One region of the Acidovorax sp. GW835-FHT14G06 genome, then DNA from elsewhere that is predicted to be linked to it. Evidence: predicted binding sites of a transcription regulator. Region 1 holds the regulator's gene; the other holds the start of a gene.
What was found. The regulator LexA, encoded in region 1, represses DNA repair genes until DNA is damaged. The targets are predictions, from matches to a motif close to ACTGTATNNNNATACAGT.

Region 1 (3,406 bases):
CGTCCAGGCGCGTGAGGGAATCACGTGCATGGAACCACGCCGCATTACAGCCCGCAAGCATTAACAACAGCATTTTCAAGGTGAAGGCGCGGTTGCTGAGCAACTCCGATGGCTGGGTGGCAAACATCAACAGACCCGATGCTGCCGCCAATCCAAAGCCACACACGGCCAGAGTCAGACTCAGCCGAGCGAGGTCTTTCACCGGCAAGGCCGCACCGCGCCCAAACACCCGCAACTCCAGCAACACCAGATTGCCCAGCAACAGCGCAATGCCCACGATGTGGACGACTTCGAGCGCGGGATAAGCCCAGGCGTGTGTCTTGAGTGCTGCGAACACGGCTGGCAGTCCTTTTCGATCAATCCGCCCGCAGCAAATCAAGCATCAGTGCAACCCGCGCCTTGACTGGCGACAGGCCTTGCGAGGCAGGCAGCGCATCACCCGGCTTGGGTAGTACCTGTCCCTCGGCGCAGCGGGTGGAGCGCACCACCCGCACCCCGGCTTTCTGCGCTCGCACCAGAGCAGCCTCCAGATCGTGGTGGATCGTGCCATTGCCGGTGCACGCCACCACCAAGCCCTGCACCCCCTCTCGCACCAGAGCATCAACCGCCCTGCCCGACGCGCCTGCATGGTTCATGACGATTTCCACCCAGGGCCAAGCAGCAGCGCTCACTATATTATTGATAGCGTTATCGGCATGATTGACATGCGCTACCGGGCTATTGAATGCCCAACGGACCACGCCCTCTTCCACCCAGCCCAAAGGACCGGCCTCGCCCGAGCTGAAAGCATTGACGCGATAGGGATGCACTTTTTGCACATGCCGGGCGCCATGCACTTCACCCGCAGCAGCGGCCAGCACACCCGTTGCGCCCGGTGCCAACACCGTAGCCACAGCGTCCAGCAGGTTCTGGGGTCCATCGGGTGTCAGGGCTGTGGCGGGCCGCATGGCGCAGGTCAGCACCACGGGTTTGCGTGCATCCAGCACCTCATGCAAAAACCACGCAGTCTCTTCCAGGGTGTCTGTGCCATGGGTAATGACCACACCTCTCACCTCCGGGTCGCTCAAATGGTGCGCGCACCGCAGAGCGAGCGTGCGCCACACCTCGCAATCCATGTCCTTGCTGTCGATCTGCGCCACCTGCTCAGCAGCCAAGGCGCCCCCTGCCAGTGCCTGCAGGCCTGGCACGGCCGTCAGAAGTTGCTCCACCCCCACCTGGGCCGCGGTGTAGCCGATGTTGTCCCCCGCCTGTGCAGAGGTGCCCGCGATCGTGCCACCGGTGCCCAAAACCACAATTTTTTGCCCACTCACTTGCATACTCCGAAAAACTGATGAAAAATACAGGTACTGGATTAAAAAACAGTTGTTCGCCACTGTAACCGCCTGCACCGGAAACCACCATGCTCGACAACCCCAAACTCACCGCCCGCCAGCAGCAGATTCTGGATCTCATCCAGACCGCCATCGCACGCACCGGCGCGCCTCCCACCCGCGCAGAAATAGCGGCCGAGCTGGGTTTCAAGTCAGCCAACGCGGCAGAAGAGCACCTGCAGGCCCTGGCCCGTAAAGGGGTGATCGAGCTGGTCAGCGGCACCTCGCGCGGCATCCGCTTGCGCGGAGACACAGTGCGCTCTATCAACGCAGCCCGTGGCAACCAATTCAGTCTGCCCATCCCGGGTCTGTCGCAGCTGGTCTTGCCCCTGGTAGGTCGGGTGGCTGCGGGGTCGCCCATTCTCGCGCAGGAACATGTGGACCAGACCTACAGCGTGGAAAGCAGCCTCTTTCAACACAAGCCCGACTACTTGCTCAAGGTGCGGGGCATGTCCATGCGCGACGCCGGCATCATGGATGGCGATTTGCTGGCCGTTCAGTCCACCCGCGAAGCCCGCAACGGCCAGATCATCGTAGCCCGGCTGGGTGACGACGTCACCGTCAAGCGGCTTCGCCGCACGGCTACTGCCATCGAGTTGCTGCCCGAGAACCCCGACTATCCCGTGATCGTGGTGCAGCCCGGCGAGCCTTTCGAAATCGAAGGACTGGCAGTGGGACTTATCCGCAACACCATGCTGATGTAGCGTGTGCCCCTGGGGCCGCACCGTGGGTGGCGGGCGTTTGGTGAACGGGTACAACCGATTCACCAGCCCTGCGGTGCAGGTCCCGTTGAATGCCAAGGCCTCTCAGGCAATGCTTGATAGATCGGCGGAGCAGCTGGCTGCACTGTCGAGGGATCAACTCGCACTGCGTCTGTCTGCGATGGTGTTCGACCACTTTGCAATCCTGCCTATGTTCAACCCCCGACTTTCGGAGTTTTCACATGGGAATTGCTTTGTTCACCCTGTCTGCTGTGCAGAACCCTCTTCGCAGTCTTAAAAAGCTGCTTGCCAACCCAGCCGGTACCCCCAAAGACCGACTGGACCTGCTGGCACAGCCAGTCGGCATGAGACGTACCAGGCCAGGCAACTCCCCAGCATCGGCTTCCCGCAGTGATGAAGCCCAAGCCCTGGTTCCCAGCAACTCCACAGAGCCACAGGCACAACGTCCATTGCGCGGAAATTGGCCCTTTACCGCCAAACCTCCAGTACGAACGCCGGAAAGCCCGACCAGACCCTCTGCCCCCCACCGCTCCTTCCTGCCAACACACATGGCCGGCAGCAAACGACAGGCCTTTTTGGCGTCAGTGGGTGCAGACAACTGCCCAACGCAATCCACCAGGGTGCTGCGCCGGGCCTCTGACACAGGCACCTGCCGCTTGGTAATTGCCGGCCGCATGGCCGATGTGTGCGCAGAGCTGGACCGCCTGGCAGCATCCGAGGCGCTCCGGGCCTGATTCTCAGAGCGCAGCAGGCGGCACGAGCGCCAAGCCCTCTTCTACGCCCCGCGCACCAAGACTGCGGCACTGTCAGGCAGTGCTCGATCCGCAAACGTCTAACACCGGGGCACCGGCAGGTCCAAAAATCAGCACCGAGCTGCAGCAGTCGTGGTGCATGGCACTCTCTGAGTCCGGACTTCCGTGCACGCGCAGTGCAAGAAGTACGTCCACGGGGCCCATGCAGCACTCAGTCACCAAAAAACCTCAGGCTTTGGTATGCCCAGCACGGCCCCTGTGGCATTCCCCAGCGCTCGCCAAGGCACAATGTCGGCATGAATATTGTGATCCTCGACGATTACCAGGATGCAGTGCGCAAGCTGCATTGCGCCTCTCGGCTCGACGCATACACCGCCAAGGTGTACACCAACACGGTCAAAGGGCTGGGGCAGCTTTCGGTGCGACTCAAAGACGCCGACATCATTGTGCTGATCCGCGAACGGACCCAGATCACACGCCAACTGGTTGAAAAACTCCCGCGGCTCAAGCTCATCGCCCAAACTGGCAAGATTGGGAGCCATATTGATGTAGCGGCATGTAC
Region 2 (3,406 bases), on a different contig from region 1:
CTGCGGTGCGGCAGCGGGGCCGCGTCGAGCAGTCGCAGCGTGATCTGGTTGACCGGCGCGGCCAGCGTGGTGCGCGCCAGGTTTTCGGCCAGCAAGCGCCGCAGGTGCGCCAGGTCGTGGGTGGCCTGGGCTGTGCGCACCTGCAGCGCCTGGGTGGGGGGCAGCACCACGCCATCGATGCGCCGCAAGTCGTGGCGCCATGCCAGCTCCAGCGCCAGTATGCCCTGCTGGCGCGCCTGCAGCCAGGCCTGCAGGGCCGTGAGGCTGCGGTTGGCGCTCCACAGCAGTGCGTCGGCCGACGCGGCCAAGGCGGGCAGCTCGGTGGTCAACACAAACTGCTCGGGCAGTTGCAGCCAGGCATGGGCTTCAGGGGCATCGCCCAAGGCCTGGTCCAGCACCCGCAGCACACCCGCCCCCAGGCGCCGCGCCACGCCCGCGCGCGGCAAGGCCCGCAGCGCCCCCCAGGTGCGGCACCCCATGCGCTCCAGGCTGGCCACATGGGGGCGCAGTGCTGTCAGCGTGTGCAAAGGCAGGTTCTCTGCCCTGTCCTGCGGCGGGCAGATACGCCCGGCCAACGCCATACGCAGCCTGGCCTGGGCGACCAGGGCGGTGGGGCCTGTGCCCCACACAGTCGGTGCGTGGGACAGCAAAGCCGTGGTCGATCCGCAGGAATGGACAGGGTTTTCAGTGCTGCTGGCGGCTGGATGGACAACGCTATGCCCTTCGCATGAGACGGACGCATCGGCCCAGGCTTGCAGCACCAGCGCCTGCAGCGCCTCGCGCCCGCCCCACAGGCGTTCGGTGGTGGACACTTCCAGCAACACCGCCTCGCCATCGGCCAGCGCCACACGCGGCGTAAAGCACAAAGCCCACCAGCCTGCGGCGGAGTTCAGCGCTTCGGTACTTCTATTGGTGTCTGTACCCGCCAAGGCGGTGGCCTCATCGCACCAGGGCAATGGCAGAGCGATCCAGTGCATGCCTGCTCCCTTCTGGTCTGCCCCCCGGTGCATTGCGCGCCAGCAGGGCACCGGAGCCCCCAGCCACCCGCATAGCCACAGCCTGGCGGCCCGCCACCAGGGCACTCGCCGCCTCCTGCGCCGCACGGCGCCGCTCGGCCTGTGCCAACAGCACCTGCGCCAGCTGAGGGTGGCAGCCCGGGAGATGGAGCACTTGCGCCAGCGGAGGCCCCCGGCGTTTGAGGATCTGCACCTGCATGCCAGGGGCTTCTGCGGCATCCCCTGGCAGGGCCAGCCCCTGCACTTGCAGCCGCAACTGGGCCGGCGACGCCTGAGACACCTGTGATGCGGGCCATGAGGCATCGACCGGACGAAACACCCACAACAATTGCTGCTGCTGGGCCGCCGCCCATTGCAACCGCCGCAGGGAGGCAGGCTGTGCCTGGGGCAGCCAGGCCATGACGGCCAGCACGCCTTGGCAGCGCAGTGACTGCTCGGCCGCCCACAAGGCGACCATGGGCGAGTCGGCATGCACCACACACACCCGCTCTGCCCGCAACCCCTGCGACTGCAGGGCCGGGCCAAAAGGCTCGCACGGCGGCGCCACCAGCACCACCGCCCCGCTCTGCCTGGCCGTGGCCTGCACCAGTGCGGGCAGCACCAGTTGCCATTCGTGCAAGCCCGCCAGAGGCTGAAGCACTTCGCTCAGGGCCCCCACGGGCCAGCCGCCACCCGGCAGCTGGGCGTCCAGCGCGGCATGGCCCGTAGGCAGGACGCGCTGCGTGCTTGTACCCAGCGCGTCGGCATGCCACACCCCAGGTACGGCAATCGGCAAATCGGACGCAACCCGCAAAGAGGGGTGTGGCGCAGGCATGGTGGTGGGAGAGGTTCAGTCAACACGAATACTGTAAATATAACCAGTATTTTGCCATATGGGGGAACCTGCGGGTGAAGCCTCACCAAAGAGGTCGGTCTGAGGGGATAGGCGCGCGCTGGCAAACGGCATACGCGTTCAGGGCAGCGCCGATGGGCGCCAGCAAGCACCGCCAGCGGCGGGGAACCACCGAAGGGGCAACCAGCGCACCGGCAGGATCGATATGGCCAGGGATGCTCTGCACGAATCATCGTGCAGAGCATCCCTAGAGCGAGCGCATCGCCCAGTCGCACCAGTCCGCCACCGCCGCATCGGCAGGCGTGGCACGGTCCGAGAGCTGGGGCCAGCGGCGGTGGCTGGCGTTCAGGATGCTTTGCAGTTGCCACAAGGCCTCGCGCCCCACCAGAGCGACCTCCGCCATGCCAATGGCATCCCCTTGCAATTGCGCCAGCAACTCCCCCTGATGCCGGGGGTGTGAGCCCGCTTCTATCAAGGCTTTTTGTAATGCTAGGAGGCGGGAATCGGTAAACGCAAAGGCGCTGCCTGCAGGAGACTTGGCCGCCGTGTCTGGGGGCAAGGCCGCCTTGAGCTGGTCCCAATAGGCAAAGGCTTCGGCCAGCAATTCGATCTGGCGCGGTGCATCGTTGCCCAGGGGCATCAGGGCTGATTCGCGGGCCACTTCCTCCTGCAGCAGCGGCAGGATGAACGCCACCAGTGCCGAAGGAAACTTGCGGTGGTTGAGCCGCAGCACCAGCGACAGCCGCTGTGCGGGCATGTCGTCGTATTTTTCGTAGAACGCTGCCACCACTTCGGCCAGCAGCAGGATGCGGCCCATGGGTGTGATGTCCGCCCCCAGCAAGGCGCGCGGGTAGCCACTGCCGTCCATGCGCTCATGGTGCTCCAGCACGGCCACTTCGGCAGCACGTGGATAGGCCTGCGTGTCGCGGATCATGAGCATGGCCGAGATGGGATGGGCCACCAGGTGCTTGCGCCCTACCCCCACCACCTTGTGGTCCGGGTCGTCCCAGGCCGGGTCCATGTGCAGCACCCCCAGGTCATGCAGCAGCGCAGCTGCCGCCACCGTGCTGCAATCGCGTTCGCTCAGCCCGCTTTTGACCGCCAGAAATACCGCCACGGTGGTCATCACCAGACTGTGCTGGAACAGCGTGGGCCGCTGGTCACGCATCACGGTGAGCTTGCAGGCCATGGCAGAAGGCAACGGCAGGGACCGCAAGGGCGCCAGCAACCGGGCACCTGAGCCCAGGGCCTCAGCCAGCATGGCGGGCAGGGTTTCCTGCTCGATGAGCGCCTGGCCCAGAGCCAGCAGGGCCGGCACGTCCACCGGGTTTTCAATCGACAGATGGCGGTCAATGGGTTCGCGCAGCTTGTGCTGTACCAGGCGGTCATACAGGCGGCTGTCGATGCGCGCCCCCTTCTCCACCAACTTGATGCCGTTGTCCGTGTAGATGGCAGCACCGGCAACGACTGTGCGCCGGTCGGCCATGTCGGTCAGCGCACGCAAGTAGTAAGGACTGTCAGCGTCCTCGGTATCCGCTGAAAGAAGAATATCGGTCAT

Region 2: the regulator LexA is predicted to act here: its motif matches at 1,861-1,878, upstream of imuA (translesion DNA synthesis-associated protein ImuA).

The regions. Positions count from the first base shown of each region.
Region 1 is NZ_JBXAGA010000007.1:311,513-314,918, forward strand. Features, by position in the region: gene AC1Q64_RS14820 (hypothetical protein) at 1-337, opposite strand, end outside; gene AC1Q64_RS14825 (asparaginase) at 357-1,316, opposite strand; gene lexA (transcriptional repressor LexA) at 1,400-2,074, shown strand; gene AC1Q64_RS14835 (D-2-hydroxyacid dehydrogenase family protein) at 3,141-3,406, shown strand, end outside.
Region 2 is NZ_JBXAGA010000001.1:86,066-89,471, forward strand. Features, by position in the region: gene AC1Q64_RS00375 (DNA polymerase Y subunit UmuC family protein) at 1-977, opposite strand, end outside; gene imuA (translesion DNA synthesis-associated protein ImuA) at 940-1,830, opposite strand; gene AC1Q64_RS00385 (HD-GYP domain-containing protein) at 2,096-3,406, opposite strand.